DNA from 2 places in the Piscibacillus sp. B03 genome. Region 2 is predicted to be linked to the other one. Evidence: predicted binding sites of a transcription regulator. Region 2 holds the regulator's gene; the other holds the start of a gene.

Region 1 (9,295 bases), on a different contig from region 2:
GATTTAAGTGGGGGTGCAGGCCCAGCACTAGATAATGTTGGTGATAAATATAGTGCAGATGATATCGTAGGTATTATTCAAAACGGTCAAGGCTCAATGCCAGCACAAGACCACTTAAGTGAAGAAGAATCTCAACAAATTGCAGATTGGTTAGTAAATAGGTAAAAATGAATCAATAGTCCTTGGAAAACGTTTCCAAGGACTATTTTTATAGGCTTTTTTAAGAAAAAATTACCTTTGAAATAAAAACGTAATAAAATTTAGTCTAAACATAATGTCGTATCGTGTTATAATGTTAAGTATCTGAAGTAAATATAAACGTTAAATTAGGACTAATTGTCGATTTATGATATAATACATGCTAAAATAAATGAATTTTCAGAAATTTAATCTAAAGTTTTTCTTTTGCAACAGGAGGTACTGTGGCGTCTATGATCCAGATGAAGAATGTCTATAAGGTTTACAAGAACGGTGTAACAGCCTTAAACGGTATAGATGTAAGTATTAGTAAGGGTGACTTTGTGTATGTGGTTGGGCCCAGTGGTGCTGGGAAAACATCTTTTATTAAGATGATGTATCGCGAGGAAACACCTTCAAAAGGTGAAGTCTACATAAATGGTGTCGAATTAGGACAACTGAAGAAGCGTGACGTTCCATTTATACGACGTGATATTGGGGTTATTTTCCAAGACTTTAAGTTACTACAACGTAAATCAGTTTACGAAAATGTAGCTTTCGCTCTAGAAGTCATTGAAGAAAACCCTAAAAAAATTCGACGCCGTGTGATGAGTGTTTTAGATCAAGTTGGATTGAAACACAAAGCGCGATTTATACCTGCTCAACTCTCAGGTGGTGAACAACAACGTGTTGCAATTGCGCGTGCCATTGTAAACAATCCTAAGCTTGTTATAGCAGATGAACCGACAGGAAACTTGGATCCAGAAACGTCTTGGGAAATCATGAAAACCTTTGAGGACATTAATGCCTCTGGAACAACGGTCATTATGGCAACCCACAGCAGAGACATCGTTAATAAGCTAAGAAAACGCGTTATTGCGATGGAAAATGGACAAGTTGTAAGGGACGAGCATCGAGGAGAGTATGGTTATGAAGTTTAGTACAGCCAGAAGACACTTAAGAGAAGGTTCAAAAAACATTATACGCAATAGTTGGATGACGGTAGCTTCTGTAGGAGCAGTTACCACAACTCTAATACTAGTTGGGATTTTTTTAGCATTAATCCTAAATTTAAACCAAGTTGCTGAAAACATCGAACAAGATGTACAAATGAATGTTTATGTTGAACTAGGTACAGAGCAGGAAGACGTTGATGAACTCCAATCAAAATTAAATGAACTATCTAATGTAGAATCAATCGAATATTCATCTAAAGAAGATGAGCTCAACAAGTTGATAGAGGACATGGGTGAATCAGGTGATGAGTGGGGAATGATGTTTGAAGATAGTAACCCACTTAATGATGTTTTTGTTATAAAAGCTACCGATGCAAATTATTATAGAGGTTTATCCCAACAAGTATCACAAATGGATTACGTTGATGATGTGGATTATTCACAAGCAACAGTAGAGCGACTTTTAACCTTTAATAAATATGCTCGCTACATCGGAATTGGGTTTATAACTGCTTTACTTTTCACAGCGATTTTCTTAATTTCTAACACGATTAGAATGACAATAATCGCTCGTGCAAATGAGATTGGCATTATGAAACTAGTTGGAGCCAAAAACAGCTTTATTCGCTGGCCTTTCTTCATTGAAGGTATGTTAATGGGAATCATTGGTTCAATTATTCCTATTTCTATAGTTCTTGTAGGTTATTACTACCTCTATCAAAATGTAGCAGGACGTAATTTACTTCCATTCGTTGAACTGTTACCATTCAATCCATTTGCTTGGCAGTTATCACTATTATTGCTAGGTTTGGGAGTCTTTATCGGTGTTTGGGGAAGCGTTATGAGTGTACGAAAATTCTTAAATGTTTAACGAGAGAGTATACAGAGGAGGAATAAGATTTGTACAAAAGAATATCAGTGATTGTTTCAGTTGTGATAATGGCATTGGTCGGAGCAGCTTTTACACAAGTAACTGAGGTAAATGCAGATGTTGATCAGGAGATTAAGGAATTAAAAGAGAAGTCAAAGAAGGCTAGTCAAAAACGTAGTAATTTATCTAGTGAACTATCAGAGTTAGAAAAGAAGATTGAACAGAATAAATCCGAACAAAAAGAAATGAAAAATGAGATTAGTAGTCTGAGAAAAGAAATTGAAGAGGCACAGAAGAAAATTGATCAAAAGAAAAAAGAAATTGATCAAAAGCAAGGCGAAATTGAAAAAGTAGAAAATGAAATTAAAGAGCTGGAAGCTGAAATTAAAAGATTAGAAAATAGAATCGAAGAGTTAAAACAAAACATTAAAGAAACTCAAGAAAAAATTGATAGCCGTGAAGAGCTATTAAAAGATCGTCTACGTAACCTACAACGTAATGGTGGAAGTGTTAAATACTTAGAAGTTGTTCTTGGTGCATCGGATTTCGGTGATTTCATTAGCCGTACTCAAGCGGTTAGTAAAATTATGGACCAAGACCAAAACATTTTGAGAGATCATATTAATGATAAAATTCAACTTGAAGAGGACAAGCAAGAATTAGAAGATTCTAGAGCTCAAGTTGAAGCAAATAAAAATGAATTGTCTGATCAAAGAACTCAACTAGAAGGTCAGAAAAATGCGTTAGTTGCAGATATGAGAGAGTTACAAAATCTCGAAACTAACTTAAATAATAAATTATCAGAACAGAATAGTTTATTAGCTGAATTGCAACATAAAGAAGAAGAGCTACATGATCATTCCATGAGTATCGAGGAAGAACGTGCTAACTTAGCTTCACAAGCAAGAGCATTTGATAAGCTAGTTGCTGAGTTAGAAGAGCAAAAGAAAGCTGAACAAAGAGCAGCACAATCTGGTGGAAGTGTTCAACAAACTAGCACCGTCAAAAATGACCATGGTTTCATTAGACCATCAAGTGGTACATTAACATCAGGTTATGGACATCGCTGGGGTAAGTTGCACGCTGGTATTGATATTGCACGTGGAGGTTCTAACGTAGGCATTAAATCAGTTGCATCGGGTGTTGTATCAAGATCCTACTATTCTAGTAGTTATGGTAATGTAGTCTTCATCGTACATATGGTGAACGGTGAGAAATTTACAACAGTATACGCACATATGAGAAACCGACTAGTCTCTGAAGGACAACAAGTAAGTCAAGGACAAGTTATCGGACATATGGGTAACACTGGTCGTTCAACAGGACAGCACCTTCACTTTGAATTACACAAAGGTAGTTGGAATAGCAGCAAGTCTAATGCTGTAAACCCAGCAAATTATGGTATTCAATAGAATAATAGTCAACCCTAATTGATTTTAGTCAATTAGGGTTGTTTTTATATTTTGACGAGTGACGAATGTGGTTGAAATCGATGCAAGTGCATGTGAAATTACATGAAGTGTTACTGAAACTGAGCAATAGTTGTTGTAACAGTCGCAAGTGTTCGACAATAGATTAGAGTTGTCATTATTAGTAATTATGAGTGACTTTAAGACATATAAATTCTATCCATTACTTTAAGTAACAGTCGTGGTATAATAAAAAAATACAAACATTGCAATTTATTGGGGTGAAACGATTGGAATTAACTAAAAAGTGGCTAGTGTTAATTGTAGTTGTCTCTCTGCTCGTTGGTGGCGGGGTCACAGCTGCGACACTTGAAATGTTAGATCAACCAAATGAACAAGCAAACCCATCTAACGAACAAGAAGAACAAGAGAATGAAGAAGATGGAAGTTCCGAAGAGGAACAACCTGAACAAGAGGATTTTTCAGATCTTGATGTTTTAAGTTATACAATGAATGTTATTCAAGATGAATATGTCAAAGAAGTCTCACGTGAAGAACTAATTGAAGGGGCTCTTGAAGGTATTGTAAATAAACTTGGAGACCCTTATAGTGAATATATGGATGCTGAAACTATGCAGGAGTTTCAAAGTCAAATCGAATCTACTTTCGAAGGAATCGGCGCAGAGGTTACGAAACGAGACAATTACATAACCATTATTTCTCCGATTAAAGACACACCTGCTGAACGCGCTGGTATTCGACCGAATGATCGTGTCATTGAAGTTGACGGTGAAAGTTTAGAAGGAATGAACGTATACGAAGCCGTTTCACTTATTCGTGGTGAAAAAGGAACAGATGTCACATTAACCATCGACCGCCCTGGAGAAGATGAGCCGTTTGATGTTGTAATCACAAGAGACACGATTCCTGTTACAACGGTATATTCAGAAGTGGAAGAACATGATGGACAGAAAGTCGGTGTCTTAGAGATTCGTTCTTTCTCTGAAAAGACATCTCAGGAATTTAAAGAAGAACTACAAAAGCTAGAAGAGGAAGAGAATATCGATGGATTAGTCATTGATGTTAGAGGTAATCCAGGCGGGTTATTAAATTCTGTTCAAGAAATATTAGGGAATTTCTTACCAAAAGAAGATCCGTTTATGCAAGTTTCAGTTAGAGAAGGAGACCCTCAACCGTATTATTTAAATGAGTCTGGTAATAAAGATTACCCGATCTCAGTCTTAACTAATGAGGGTAGTGCTTCTGCATCAGAAATCCTAGCTGCTGCTATGAAAGAAGTTGGCGGATATGAAGTTGTTGGTCAAACAACTTTCGGTAAAGGTACAGTACAACAAACAATGGAAGTTGGCGATGGGCTACTCAAGTTAACTGTTATGGATTGGCTAGACCCTCACGGTGAGAAAATTAACGAAGTTGGTGTTGAACCCACTGTTGAAGTTGAGCAACCTGAATTCTTCTACATTTCATTGATTCAAACGGAAGAACCACTTGAAGTTGACAACACAGGTCAAGAAGTGGTGAAATTACAAGTAATGTTAGAAGGACTAGGTTACGAGCCTGGTCGTACTGATGGTTATTTTGATCAACACACTCAAAGTGCTGTTGAGAGCTTCCAGAGAGATAATAACCTTGAGGTAACTGGAACTGTTAATGAAGATACAGAAAATGCACTAGAGCAACAAATTTTAGACGCTGTCAACGATTCTGAGCATGATGATCAGCTTCAAAAAGCTATTGAGGTTTTGTTTAATTAAAATAGAGGCTGGGACAAAAGAAAAGTAGCTTAACAAAAAACGAATATTGAGTTTTATTAGCGTAGTCAAAATGCTGAGACACCTGGTCGGCTAAAAACGGCCACGTCCTGCGCCTGCGATTACTCGGCGCAAACTTAAGCAAAGATGTAGTACAAAAAGCATTTGTGGCCAACGCCGACACTAGACCGTCCAGGTCGTCGCAGAACAGCACGAGCTGAGGGGCCACAGGATGTGGGTCAGTTCGGCGTTGCAACATGGATGTTGCGTATTTAGCCGAACATCCTTAAACTCCGAACGAAAGTGAGTTTGGGGAAGTTGAAACCGTGCCTGCGGAAAGCGAAGCATTTTGACGCAGCTAAAAATTGAAGACGAATATTAGGAGTAACTTGACTCCTAATATTCGTCTTCTCTAAGGATAAGATATCTTTTGTCCCAGCCTCGTTTTCTATCAAGAGAAGGAAAACAACTAGTATTGAAGAAATAGTAAAGTAGAGTACATCTTGATCGGAGGTTAGACTGCGATGACGATAGAGTGGTTAAGAGAAATAGGATTCGGTATTTTGTGGTTGTTTGCTCAACCAATGTTATATCTGGCCATTTTGTTTACATTTTGGACAGGTTATATTCGAATTAAAAAAGAAAGAAGCATGTTTCGGCATCGGGTCTTTCCAATAGGTTCTGAATGGACAAGTACTTGGTTACTTGGAATTAGTTATGGACTATTGTTGTCAGTCTTACTTGTTATGTCAGGATCTATGTTAACTATGGAGTGGCTATGGTTATTGACATTAGTTGTAGCAATAGTTTTTCTAACCAATCAAGTTTGGTTACTGTCACCGGTATATACGGTAGGAATTGTTGCGATTACCATGTGGATTCTAAATACTTTTAATGTCCAAATGTCTGGCAGGTTAAATGAATTTGTTGAAGTTGATTTAGTGTTAGTAAGTTATATTTTAGTGGCGTTGTTTGCTGCAGAAATTTTATTATTGTTGACTTCAAAACGTCATCTATCTTTTCCGGAGCTTCATAAAAGTCAACGTGGTAAGTCAGTAGGTAGTCATTTAGTTAAAAGGTTATTGTTCGTACCTGCGTTTGTTCCTGTTCCATCTGGTGCACTTGAATTATCCATGTTTAACTGGTGGCCAGCATTTGGGTTGAACGAACAGTTTGGATTAATGCTTTTTCCATTTGTTATAGGTTTTTCACAACGTTTTAGAGGGCATTTTTCTGATATTGGTGCTCGTAAGGTAGCGAAAGCTCTATCTGGCTTATTAGTTGTTCTCTTAATCGGTTCATTTGGAATATATTTATTTCCACAATTCACTATATATTTAGTGTTAATTGCTTTAGTGGGACGAATTGTCATCCAATACGGTATGTATTTCATTGATCGAGAGAAACAGCCCATTTTCACACCAAAAGAAGACGGTATTGTTATTGTAGGCATTATGCCTAACTCTCCAGCTGATGAAATGGGTCTTGTTGTTGGTGAAAAAATAGAGAAAATTCATGACCAACCTATTTCAAATGAACAAGAGTTTTACGAAGCGATGAGCGAACATCGTACTTTTTGTAAAATGGCGGTTCAAGATTTATCTGGCGAAGTTCGTTTTGTTCAACGAGCTTTGTATGAAGGTGAATACCATGAACTTGGATTAATTTTTGTGAAAGAAACACCTAAATTCACTCTTAGACAAGAAGAAATTAGTTAATCAATACTAGAAATTAGCGCAAATGTCTGTATGCTATGGGAACATTACATAGCACTTCAGGCACTTGCGCTTTTCTTAGTTTAAAATGAGGTTTCTACATAGTACTCTCAAACAATTCTAGCGTTCACTGCGTGGTTAAACGGGCTATTGCGCATTTCTTATTCACATCTTTTGCAAAATCTATGTGACAAACTTATCCTTAATATAGGTAAAAATAACAAAAACAGAACCTTTGTTCGCTTTTTGTGTTATAATAGTGATAGTTTATCGTTATTGGAGATGATGTTGTGAATCAGTTTGAACTTCACTCGCAATTTGAACCTCAAGGAGACCAACCTAAAGCAATTGAAAAGATTGTGAATGGGTTAAAGCATAATGAAAAACATCAAACGTTACTCGGTGCAACAGGGACAGGTAAGACATTCACCGTATCAAACGTTGTGACAGAAATTAACCGCCCGACACTTGTTATTGCACACAACAAGACGTTAGCGGGGCAGCTGTATAGTGAGTTTAAAGAGTTCTTTCCGAATAATGCGGTTGAGTATTTTGTAAGTTATTATGATTACTATCAACCTGAAGCATACGTGCCGCAAACGGATACGTATATTGAGAAAGATGCAAGTATTAATGATGAAATTGATAAGCTTAGACACTCAGCTACATCTGCGTTATTTGAACGGAATGATGTGTTAATTGTAGCGAGTGTTTCGTGTATTTATGGTTTAGGTTCGCCACATGAATATAAGGATCTTGTTTTATCTCTACGTGTAGGTATGAATAAAGAACGTGACCAAGTATTAAGAGATTTAGTCGATATTCAGTATGCTCGAAATGATATTGATTTCCAACGTGGTACGTTCCGTGTGCGTGGGGATTCGGTCGAAATTATCCCTGCTTCAAGAGAAGAACATTGTATTCGCATCGAATTTTTTGGAGATGAGATTGACCGAATCCGCGAAGTTGATGCATTAACAGGTGAGATCATTGGTGATCGCGATCATGTTGCGATCTTCCCGGCATCACACTTCGTAACTCGTGAAGAGAAGATGAAAATTGCTATTAAAAATATAGAGCAGGAACTCGAAGAACAACTTGAGAAATTTCGACAGGAAGACAAATTATTAGAAGCGCAAAGATTAGAACAACGTACAAAATATGATCTTGAGATGATGAATGAAATGGGTTTTTGTTCAGGAATTGAAAATTACTCAAGACATTTAACATTACGTGAACCAGGTGCAACGCCATATACATTATTGGATTATTTTCCGGATAATTCATTAATTGTGATTGATGAGTCGCACGTAACGGTCCCACAGATTCGTGGAATGTATAATGGGGATAGAGCGCGTAAGATGACTTTAGTCGATCATGGTTTTAGACTGCCATCTGCATTAGACAACCGTCCGTTAAAGTTTGAAGAATTCGAGAAGCATATTGATAATATTTTATATGTGTCTGCTACACCAGGTGATTATGAGTTAGAACATTCTCCTGGAGTTATAGAGCAAATAATACGTCCAACTGGTTTATTAGATCCGCAAATTGATGTTCGTCCGATTAAAGGACAAATTGATGATTTAATTGGAGAAATTAATAAACGTAAAGAGAGAGAGGAGCGCGTTCTCGTAACGACATTAACCATTAAAATGGCTGAGGATTTAACGAATTATCTTCAGGAGATGGGAATTAAGGTTGCTTATCTACACTCTGAAATTAAAACATTAGAGCGTATTGAGATTATTCGTGACTTGCGTCTAGGTGTATACGACGTATTAGTTGGGATTAACCTTTTACGTGAAGGACTTGATATTCCGGAAGTGTCATTGGTTGCCATACTTGATGCTGATAAAGAAGGGTTCTTACGTTCAGAAAGGTCCCTTGTCCAAACAATGGGGCGTGCCGCGCGTAATGAAAACGGGGAAGTCATTATGTATGCGGATAAAATTACGAAGTCAATGCAATATGCAATGGATGAAACGACTCGCCGTCGTGAAATTCAAATGGCTTATAATGAAAAACACGGCATCACACCGAAGACCATTAAGAAAGAAGTTCGTGATGTAATTAGGGCTACGTATGACTCTGATAGTGAAGATGATCAGGTTGCGCAATATAAAGATTTATCTAAAGCTGAAAAAGCCGAAATGATTGAACGTATGGAAGCGGAAATGAAACAAGCCGCTAAAGAATTAGATTTCGAAAAAGCAATGGAATTACGTGACGTCATTGCAGAGTTAAAAGCGGAAGGATGATTTATTAAAATGAAGTCCATTACGATTCAAGGGGCACGTGCCCATAATTTAAAAGATATAGATATTGAGATACCGAAAAATAAATTAGTTGTCATGACGGGGCTTTCAGGTTCAGGTAAATCATCGCTCGCATT
Region 2 (9,295 bases):
TCAGAGTTGACAGAGTTAAGTCCTAGGCAAATTCGTTACTATGAAGAAAAACAATTAGTTACTCCTTTAAGATCAGAAGGTAATAGAAGACTATTTAGCTTCTATGATGTCGATCGATTAATCGAAATTAAACGATTAATTGATGAGGGTGTTAACCTTGCAGGGATTAAGCAAGTTCTAAAACTTAGAGAAAACCAAATTCAAGAAAAAGAATCAAAACAGCAATCAGACACAAAAGAGTACAAGAAGGATCTCTCAGAAAAAGAACTACATCAGTTATTGCGTCGCGAACTTCTTGAATCTGGTTACTTAAATAAATCGTCCATCAATCAAGGAGACCTTTCAAGGTTTTACCATTAAGAGATGGACCAAAAACAGGAGGAACATAGAATGAGTAAATTTACAAAAGAAGAGATTTACAAAATTATTGAAGAAGAGAACGTAAAATTTATCCGACTACAATTCACAGATCTATTAGGTACAATCAAGAATGTTGAAATTCCTTATAGTCAGCTAGACAAAGCATTAGACAATGAGATGATGTTTGATGGGTCTTCAATCGAAGGTTTCGTTCGTATTGAAGAATCAGACATGAAGCTACACCCAGACCTTGATACATTTGTTGTATTCCCGTGGACTTCAGAAAAAGGTAAGGTAGCGCGTTTCATTTGTGATATTTACAATCCAGATGGCACACCATTTGAAGGTTGTCCACGTTATAACTTAAAGCGTAATTTAGAACGTATGGAAAAGTTAGGCTTTACAGCATTTAATATTGGTACTGAGCCAGAGTTCTTCTTATTTAAGTTGGACGAAAAAGGCGATCCTACAATGGAGCTGAACGATAAAGGTGGATACTTCGACCTTGCGCCAACAGATTTAGGAGAAAACTGCCGTCGTGATATCGTGCTTGAATTAGAAGAAATGGGATTTGAAATTGAAGCGTCTCACCACGAAGTAGCGCCAGGTCAGCATGAAATTGACTTTAAGTATTCAGATGCCGTTAAGCACTGTGACGATATCCAAACCTTTAAGTTAGTAGTTAAAACAATCGCTCGTAAGCACGGCTTACATGCGACATTTATGCCTAAGCCATTATTTGGTGTAAATGGATCTGGTATGCACGCAAATATGTCGCTATTCAAAGGCAAAGAGAATGCATTCTTTGATGAAAATGGTGAAGAACAGTTAAGTAAAACAGCTTACCAGTTCACTGCAGGTATTGTAAAACACGCAGTAAACTTTACAGCTGTAACAAACCCAACTGTAAACTCTTATAAACGTCTAGTGCCTGGCTATGAAGCGCCTTGTTATGTAGCTTGGTCAGGACAAAACCGCAGTCCACTGATTCGTATTCCAACTTCACGTGGTTTAAGCACACGTATTGAAGTACGTAGTGTAGACCCAGCAGCAAACCCTTATATGGCTATGTCTGTTATGCTTGCAGCTGGATTAGACGGAATCGAGAACAAAATGGAAGCACCTAAACCGGTTGATCGCAATATCTATGTCATGGATAAAGACGAGCGTGTAGCAAATGGCGTTCAAGACTTACCAGCAACTTTATATGATGCATTACAAGAACTTAAGAAAGATGATGTCATTAAAACAGCTCTTGGTGAGCACTTACTTGAACACTTTATTGAATCCAAAGAAATCGAATGGGATATGTTCCGTACTCAAGTACACCCTTGGGAGCGCGAGCAATACATGAGTAGTTATTAATCCAAATAATATTAACATCCCCAGCACTCGAGATTTAAGTGGTAAAAGCTTAAGTCTTGAGTGCTTTTATTAGTAATTAAAAAAGCTGTCCCTAAATATAGGAACAGCTTTACTCATTAATGAATTTCACGATATAGACCGATGACTTTTCCTAGAACGGTAACTTGATTTAATATAATCGGTTCCATTGTAGGGTTTTCAGGTTCAAGTCGGTACTGGTTTTCATCCTTAAAAAATCGTTTTACAGTCGCTTCATCTTCTTCAGTCATCGCAACTACGATATCTCCATTATTAGCGGTTGCTTGTTTTCGGACAATGACCATGTCTCGGTCAAAAATTCCTGCTTCAATCATACTGTCACCTTGGATTGATAACACAAATACTTCGTCCTCAGTAGCTGAGATCGTAGAAGGTATCGGAATAAATTCCTCAACATTCTCTACAGCTGTGATTGGTTCGCCTGCCGTTACTTTACCAATTAATGGTGCATATAATGCATCTCGTTCATGAACTGTATTACCATCATCATAAACGATTTCAATGGCTCTTGGTTTTGTAGGGTCTCTGCGAATGTAACCCTTTTCTTCTAATCTAGATAAATGTCCGTGCACTGTTGAGCTTGATGCTAGTCCAACGGCTTCTGCGATTTCCCTAACAGAAGGGGGATAACCTTTTAAATTCACATTATCCACTATAAAATCAAAAATCTCTTTTTGTCTTTTTGATAGTTTCTTCATTTTTTCACCTCAACTGTTAATCCTGGGTTCATTATAGCAATATTAACCAGTATAAGCAAACATTCGTTCGTAAAAATTTAAAAACTTGTCTAAAAATCTATCACCATGTAAAATGACAAAGGAGCCTATAAAAAGGAGTTTTTCTTATGATTTCTGATGAAAGAATTAAGCGTATAAATGAATTAGCAAATAAATCAAAGACTGAAGGATTGACCGAGCAAGAAAAGAAGGAACAAAAGAAATTGAGAGAAGAGTATTTACAAGCTTTTAGACAGTCCTTTAAGAACCAACTGAAGTCAGTTAAAGTTGTGGACCCTGAGGGGACCGATGTTACACCTGAGAAACTAAAGCGAGATCAAGAGAATGATCAAAAGCATTAAATATTAACAGATTCCTTTAAAAAGGAGTCTGTTTTTAATATTGTTTTCTAATTAGTTTTGTTATAATAATTTTTGTTGTGATAAATGATACATAGAGGGTATGAGTATACTAAGTTTATTATAAATTTAGTATGAAAAAACTTGTCAGATGTTGCTAAACCATATACGATAAATGGTGGTAACTGATTTGAACGGAAATGAAAGGGGATTACTAATGACAAATATTGAACAAAAATCAATCAACACGATACGTACATTAGCCATTGATGCTGTTGAAAAAGCAAACTCTGGTCACCCTGGTATGCCAATGGGTGCTGCGCCTATGGCATATACGTTATGGACGAAAGTAATGAACCATAACCCTAAGAATTCTACTTGGTTTAACCGTGACCGTTTTGTACTATCAGCAGGTCATGGGTCTATGTTATTGTACGCATTATTACATTTATCTGGTTATAAAGTGTCAATGGAAGACATTAAGAACTTCCGCCAATGGGGTTCTAAAACTCCGGGACATCCAGAATTCGGACATACTGATGGTGTTGAAGCAACAACTGGCCCATTAGGTCAGGGTATTGCTATGTCTGTAGGTATGGCGATGGCTGAGCGGTTCTTAGCATCGAAATATAACAAAGATAACCATGAGCTAGTTGATCACTATACTTATAGTATTTGTGGTGACGGTGATTTAATGGAGGGTGTTTCTCAAGAGGCGGCTTCTCTTGCAGGTCACTTAAAATTAGGTAAGCTAATCGTTATGTATGATTCTAATGATATTTCTTTAGACGGCGATTTAAACCGTTCGTTCTCTGAAAGTGTTGAGGATCGTTTTAAATCATATGGTTGGCAAGTCATTCGTGTCGAGGACGGTAATGACACGGAAGCTATTGAAAAAGCGTTATTAGATGCTAAAGCAACTGAAGATCAACCAACATTAATTGAAGTTAAAACTGTCATCGGTTATGGTGCACCAAACAAAGGTGGTAAATCTGATGCACACGGTGCTCCTTTAGGTGACGAAGAACGTCAACTAGTAAGAGAACACTATAACTGGGATCATGAAGATTTCCACGTGCCAGATGAAGTTAAAGCTGATTTTGAAGAGAAAGCAGTAAAGCGAGGTCAAGAAGCAGAGAATCAATGGAATCAGCTTCTTGAACAATATAAATCTGAACACCCACAGTTAGCTGAAGAGTTTGAATTAGCTATTAAAGGGGAACTTCCGGCTACTTGGAATGCTGATTTACCGACTTATGATGAGAACTCTAAAGCGCTAGCAACTCGTGCTGCTTCTGGTGAAGTTGTAAATGCATTAGCTAAAAACATTCCAAACTTAATCGGTGGAAGTGCTGACTTAGCTGGTTCTAATAAAACCATGCTAAAAGATGAAGAAGACTTTAAATATCCTGATTACTCAGGTCGAAATATTTGGTTTGGTGTACGTGAATTTGCGATGGCATGCGCTTTAAATGGCATGGCACTCCACGGTGGCGTTAAAGTATATGGTGGTACGTTCTTTGTGTTTAGTGATTACTTACGTCCAGCGGTTCGACTTTCCGCTTTAATGGGCACACCAGTTACTTATGTGTTAACTCATGATTCAATTGCTGTAGGGGAAGATGGACCAACTCATGAACCTATTGAACAACTACCTTCGTTACGTGCAATGCCACACTTGAACTTAATTCGTCCAAGTGATGCGAATGAAACTAGAGCCGCTTGGGAAATTGCCGTTCAATCAACGGACACACCAACTGCCTTAGTCTTAACTAGACAAGGTCTACCTGTGCTACCTGGAACAGCTGAAAAGGCTAAAGAAGGTGTTCGTAAAGGTGCTTATGTTGTAAATGAGGTAGAAAAACCAGATCTACTCTTATTAGCTTCTGGTTCTGAGGTTCAATTAGTCCATAAGGCTAGTGAACAACTTAAAGAAGAAGGTATAAATGCACAAGTTGTTAGCATGCCTTCATGGTATTTATTCGACCAACAAGACGATGAATATAAAGAACAAGTGTTACCAAGTAACGTTAAAGCACGTCTAGCTGTAGAGATGGCTTCTCCATTCGGTTGGGAGCGTTATACAGGATTAGAAGGTGATGTTCTTGGGATATCAACATTCGGTGCTTCCGCTCCAGGTAATAAAGTTATTGAAGAGTATGGTTTTACAGTAGAAAATGTTGTAGCACGTGCTAAAGCTCTTTTGAAATAAGAAATTCTGACAAAAAATAATGATATAACAAATAAACTTTGACAAATTTCGCTTTAAAATATTGATATGATATGTCCTAAAAGGGGGACATATCATGTATCAATATTCTTTATATCTTGTCAAGTCAGGTTATGCTCAACACTTTTATTATAAAATTGATACAGTTTATCGTTTTCTATATGAACAAATGATTGAGAACCCAGATAATGAGGCACAAGGTCAATATAAACTTGTGTTGGACAAGGCTAATGCAAAAGATTTGTTTTTGCATTTAAATTATTGGGCAGACCCAAAATTTACTATTGAACATAAACATAACCAAATTATCATTAGTTATCAGAACCAGAGCGTTTTAATTAAAGTGAATGAATATTATATGACTATATTTGCCGAAACAATCGTTGACCTAGACCAACTATTATTTCAATACCTTAAAACGTTTCACCCGCATTTATTCGTGGTTAATTATGAGACTTACGAATGTGGTTGGATCACACCGTTTGTTGGCAAACATATCTATTCACTATAAAAATAATCTATTGTCACAGACAAGTTGTTTTAATATACTTATTGAAGAGACAACTAGAAGGAGGAAAATTTAATAATGAGTACAATTTGGGTTGTATTAATCGCGCTAGCTGCACTGATTATCGGTGTTGTTATAGGTTTCTTTATTGCTCGTAAAACGATGATGAACTACTTGAAGAAGAACCCACCAATTAATGAACAGATGTTACGCACGATGATGATGCAAATGGGTCAAAAACCATCACAGAAGAAAGTTAACCAAATGATGAGAGCGATGAACCAACAAATGGATCAATCAAATAAAAAATAAAGTCAAGAGGGGTAGACAGTTTTGTCTATCCTTTTTTTGATTAACTCTGCAAAAGCTAATCAGTGGACGTTTTTCTTAATATTTCACTAAATTTTCAAGCATTCAAACAATATTAATCGTTTATATTTGTTACGATATCATTAGGGTATAGAATAGAAGGAGAGTTAGGGTAGCTATGGATGTCAATATATTTTTAGCTTTTGGTGCAGGCTTTTTATCTTTTATATCACCTTGTGTCTTGCCATTATATCCAGTGTTTTTATCGTACGTTACAGGTATGAGTGTAGAAGAGCTTAAAACAGAGAATGCGATGTTAAGAAAAAGGAGCTTGTTACATACATTATTCTTTTTAATTGGATTTTCTTCAATCTTTATAATGATTGGTTTCTCAACATTTTTTATAGGTGAGTTCTTTATACAATATCAAGATATTATTAGGCAGCTTGGTGCCATTTTAATCATATTTTTTGGCCTTGTGATGATTGGTGTATTTAACTTTGAATTCCTAATGAAGGAACGTAAAGTTGCTATTAAGAACCGTCCTGCTGGTTACATCGGAACTATATTTATAGGAATGGCGTTCTCTATGAGCTGGACTCCATGTACAGGACCAATACTAGGAGCTGTTATCTCTTTAGCAGCAACTGAACCTCAATCAGGTGTCGTGTTAATGTCAGCTTATTCTCTAGGTTTTTCAATTCCATTCTTTGTATTATCATTCTTTATTGGAAAGCTAGATTGGCTAAAACGGAACTCTTTAAAAATAACGAAGATTGGCGGATATATTCTTATTGTATTAGGTATTGCATTGTTCTTTGACTGGATGAAAGACCTTACACTATATCTAGCTAACTTTTTTGGTTTTACAGGTTTTTAATATCGTTTGTCATTCATATGTTAAGTGTATTAGAATAAAGTTAATAACGTATCGTGAAGGAGTTATTGTATGAGGCAACCAAATGATCTAATATTACGCACAACGACTCAATTAATAGCATTCATATTATTAGGGTTTTCAGTTTACTTATTTTTCGCTGGTCACAATGCTCCAGGTGGAGGATTTATTGGAGGCTTAATGACATCAGCGGCGATTATTTTAATGTACATGACCTATGGGTTCGAAAAGATTGAGAAAATTTTGCCTGTAAATTTTAGAACTTTATTTGTTACAGGGTTATTTATAGCAACATTAGCTGGTGTAGGATCAATGTTCTTTGGCGGGTCATTTTTATCTCACGCTGATGGATATTACCAAATTCCTTTATTAGGTGAAAAACACTTAGCTACAGCTTTAATTTTTGATTTAGGAGTTTACTTAGTTGTTGTTGGTATTACTCTTACAATCATTTTATCCATTTCTACTGATTCAGGTGATGAGTCAGATAATGTAGGTGTATAATTGTGTTTTTTGAGAGTACTTTATTTGCTGTCTTAACGACTATCATGTTTATACTGGGCGCAACAACAATGATTATTGTGCGTTCAAAAGCATCTAAAAAGCCAGCTTCAGTTAAGAAAATTATATTACCACCACTAGGGATGAGTACAGGTGCACTGATGTTTTTGTTTCCCTATTTCCAAGTGTCGTGGTTGCAAGTAATTGAGGCACTATCAGTCGGAATTGCATTCTCTGTTCTTCTGATTTGGACTTCAAACTTTGAGGTGAAAGGTAAAGACATATACCTAAAGCCCTCGAAAGCCTTTATATTCATACTATTATTTCTATTGTTGTTTCGAATCATATTAAAGGTTTATCTTGGACAAGAAGTTTCTGTTGGTGAAACGAGTGGTATGTTTTATTTACTTGCATTTGGTATGTTATTTACATGGCGAATTGCTATGCTTATTAAGTTTGTTAAAATTAGACAAAGCTTAAATTTCAATCAAATGAATTTAAGTTCACGGTCAAATTAAGTGATCGTGAACTTTTTTACAAAGTAAGAATGTATAAATTTTTAACTTAAGTTCTGATAAATTATGTTGCAACGCACTGTCTAGCGCAATGCGCCCAACCACTAGGTGACTTCTCGTCAAAACTTACGATAAGTCAACATCGATTCGCTACTCTCATCGTGTTTCCTTTATCTCAGTTTAGTCGGTCCAGTCACTGCATGGTTAGTCGGGCGCTTGCGCTTTTCTTGTATTTGAATTCATTTTCATCAAACTTTCATATTAGTGATTTATTATGTTTATAGAATGGAAGGTGACGACATGGCAGCAACATCTGTGCTAATTTCAGTAACAATGTTAGTTATAAGTTTTATAATTGGTGTTTTCGTATACTTCATTACAGATTATCACGTAATAAAAGATAAAAAGAAGAACATTGAAGATGTGTTTTCTTTTTTCGTTAATTTTATTATCTTTATCTGGGTTGGAAAGATTATTTGGAATTTAGAGCTATTCATTAGTGATCCATTAGCAGTACTAGCATACCCAAGTTTTTCTGGTGCATTTTACATAGCATTTATCTTGAGTTCCATACTAGTGGTTTGGAAACTAAAAAAGGGTGTGATTACTTTTGAACCATTCGTGCACACCTTAATTACGGTTTTCATCTTTTCTTCATTTATTTATGAATTTATCGAACTCGTATGGCAAGATAATCTGTACACTTGGCGTTATCTAGCATTACTATTCGCTTTGTCGATGCTCTATTTAATTTTTTCTAATCAAATATCATATAACTTAATGAGTGGCTTGGTCATATTACTATGGGGGCTAGGTCAAGCAATATTATCGATTACCTTACCATTTACCACTGTGTTTGGCTACCTATTAGACACGTGGTTTTTCATTGTAATGATTTTACTAGGCATGTTTATTTTATTTTCGGAAATTAGAAGGAAGAAGGTGTCATAATGGTTGATACAGCAGATTTAACCATATGGTTAGCGTTTGGTGCAGGAGTTTTGTCATTTCTCTCGCCATGTACATTGCCACTATTTCCAGCATATCTTTCTTATATTACTGGCGTAAGTGTAAAAGAATTGCAAAATGACAGAAGTTTAAAAGTACGATCACTATTACTAATACACTCAAGTTTATTCCTATTTGGGGTTTCCTTAGTATTTATCGGTCTTGGTTTAGGGGCATCTTATTTAGGGCAATGGATACAAGGATTTTTAGTAGGTGAATCAGGTAAATTTATTCAGCAAATTGCTGGAATATTTATTATTATTATGGGTTTATTTGTTGCAGGCTGGTTGAATATTACAACCTTTATGAAAGAAAAGCGTTTTCAGTTTGCTAATAAACCTAGTGGCTATTTAGGAACTGTCTTTATAGGTATGGGGTTTGCAGCTGGGTGGACACCATGTATTGGCCCAATCTTTGGTTCGATACTTATGATTGCTGCTAGTAATCCAACTCAAGGTACACTATACACTATTTTCTATGTAATAGG

Evidence for each region. The regulator LexA, encoded in region 2, represses DNA repair genes until DNA is damaged. The targets are predictions, from matches to a motif close to CGAACATATGTTCG.
Region 1: uvrB (excinuclease ABC subunit UvrB) is a predicted target of LexA. The motif match lies at 7,129-7,142, and genes of this name have one in related genera.

The regions. Positions count from the first base shown of each region.
Region 1 covers NZ_JBQQCO010000018.1:54,667-63,961, reverse strand. Annotated here, with positions in the region: gene ACTWQB_RS12490 (c-type cytochrome) at 1-165, shown strand, start outside; gene ftsE (cell division ATP-binding protein FtsE) at 432-1,118, shown strand; gene ftsX (permease-like cell division protein FtsX) at 1,108-2,004, shown strand; gene ACTWQB_RS12475 (murein hydrolase activator EnvC family protein) at 2,034-3,416, shown strand; gene ACTWQB_RS12470 (S41 family peptidase) at 3,704-5,188, shown strand; gene ACTWQB_RS12465 (hypothetical protein) at 5,710-6,903, shown strand; gene uvrB (excinuclease ABC subunit UvrB) at 7,191-9,161, shown strand; gene uvrA (excinuclease ABC subunit UvrA) at 9,171-9,295, shown strand, end outside.
Region 2 covers NZ_JBQQCO010000007.1:22,048-31,342, reverse strand. Annotated here, with positions in the region: gene ACTWQB_RS06410 (MerR family transcriptional regulator) at 1-360, shown strand, start outside; gene glnA (type I glutamate--ammonia ligase) at 391-1,725, shown strand; gene lexA (transcriptional repressor LexA) at 1,842-2,462, opposite strand; gene ACTWQB_RS06395 (DUF896 domain-containing protein) at 2,609-2,842, shown strand; gene tkt (transketolase) at 3,057-5,051, shown strand; gene sirA (sporulation inhibitor of replication protein SirA) at 5,146-5,580, shown strand; gene ACTWQB_RS06380 (YneF family protein) at 5,656-5,889, shown strand; gene ACTWQB_RS06375 (cytochrome c biogenesis CcdA family protein) at 6,065-6,766, shown strand; gene ACTWQB_RS06370 (Na(+)/H(+) antiporter subunit B) at 6,836-7,288, shown strand; gene ACTWQB_RS06365 (CcdC family protein) at 7,333-7,803, shown strand; gene ACTWQB_RS06360 (hypothetical protein) at 8,101-8,751, shown strand; gene ACTWQB_RS06355 (cytochrome c biogenesis CcdA family protein) at 8,751-9,295, shown strand, end outside.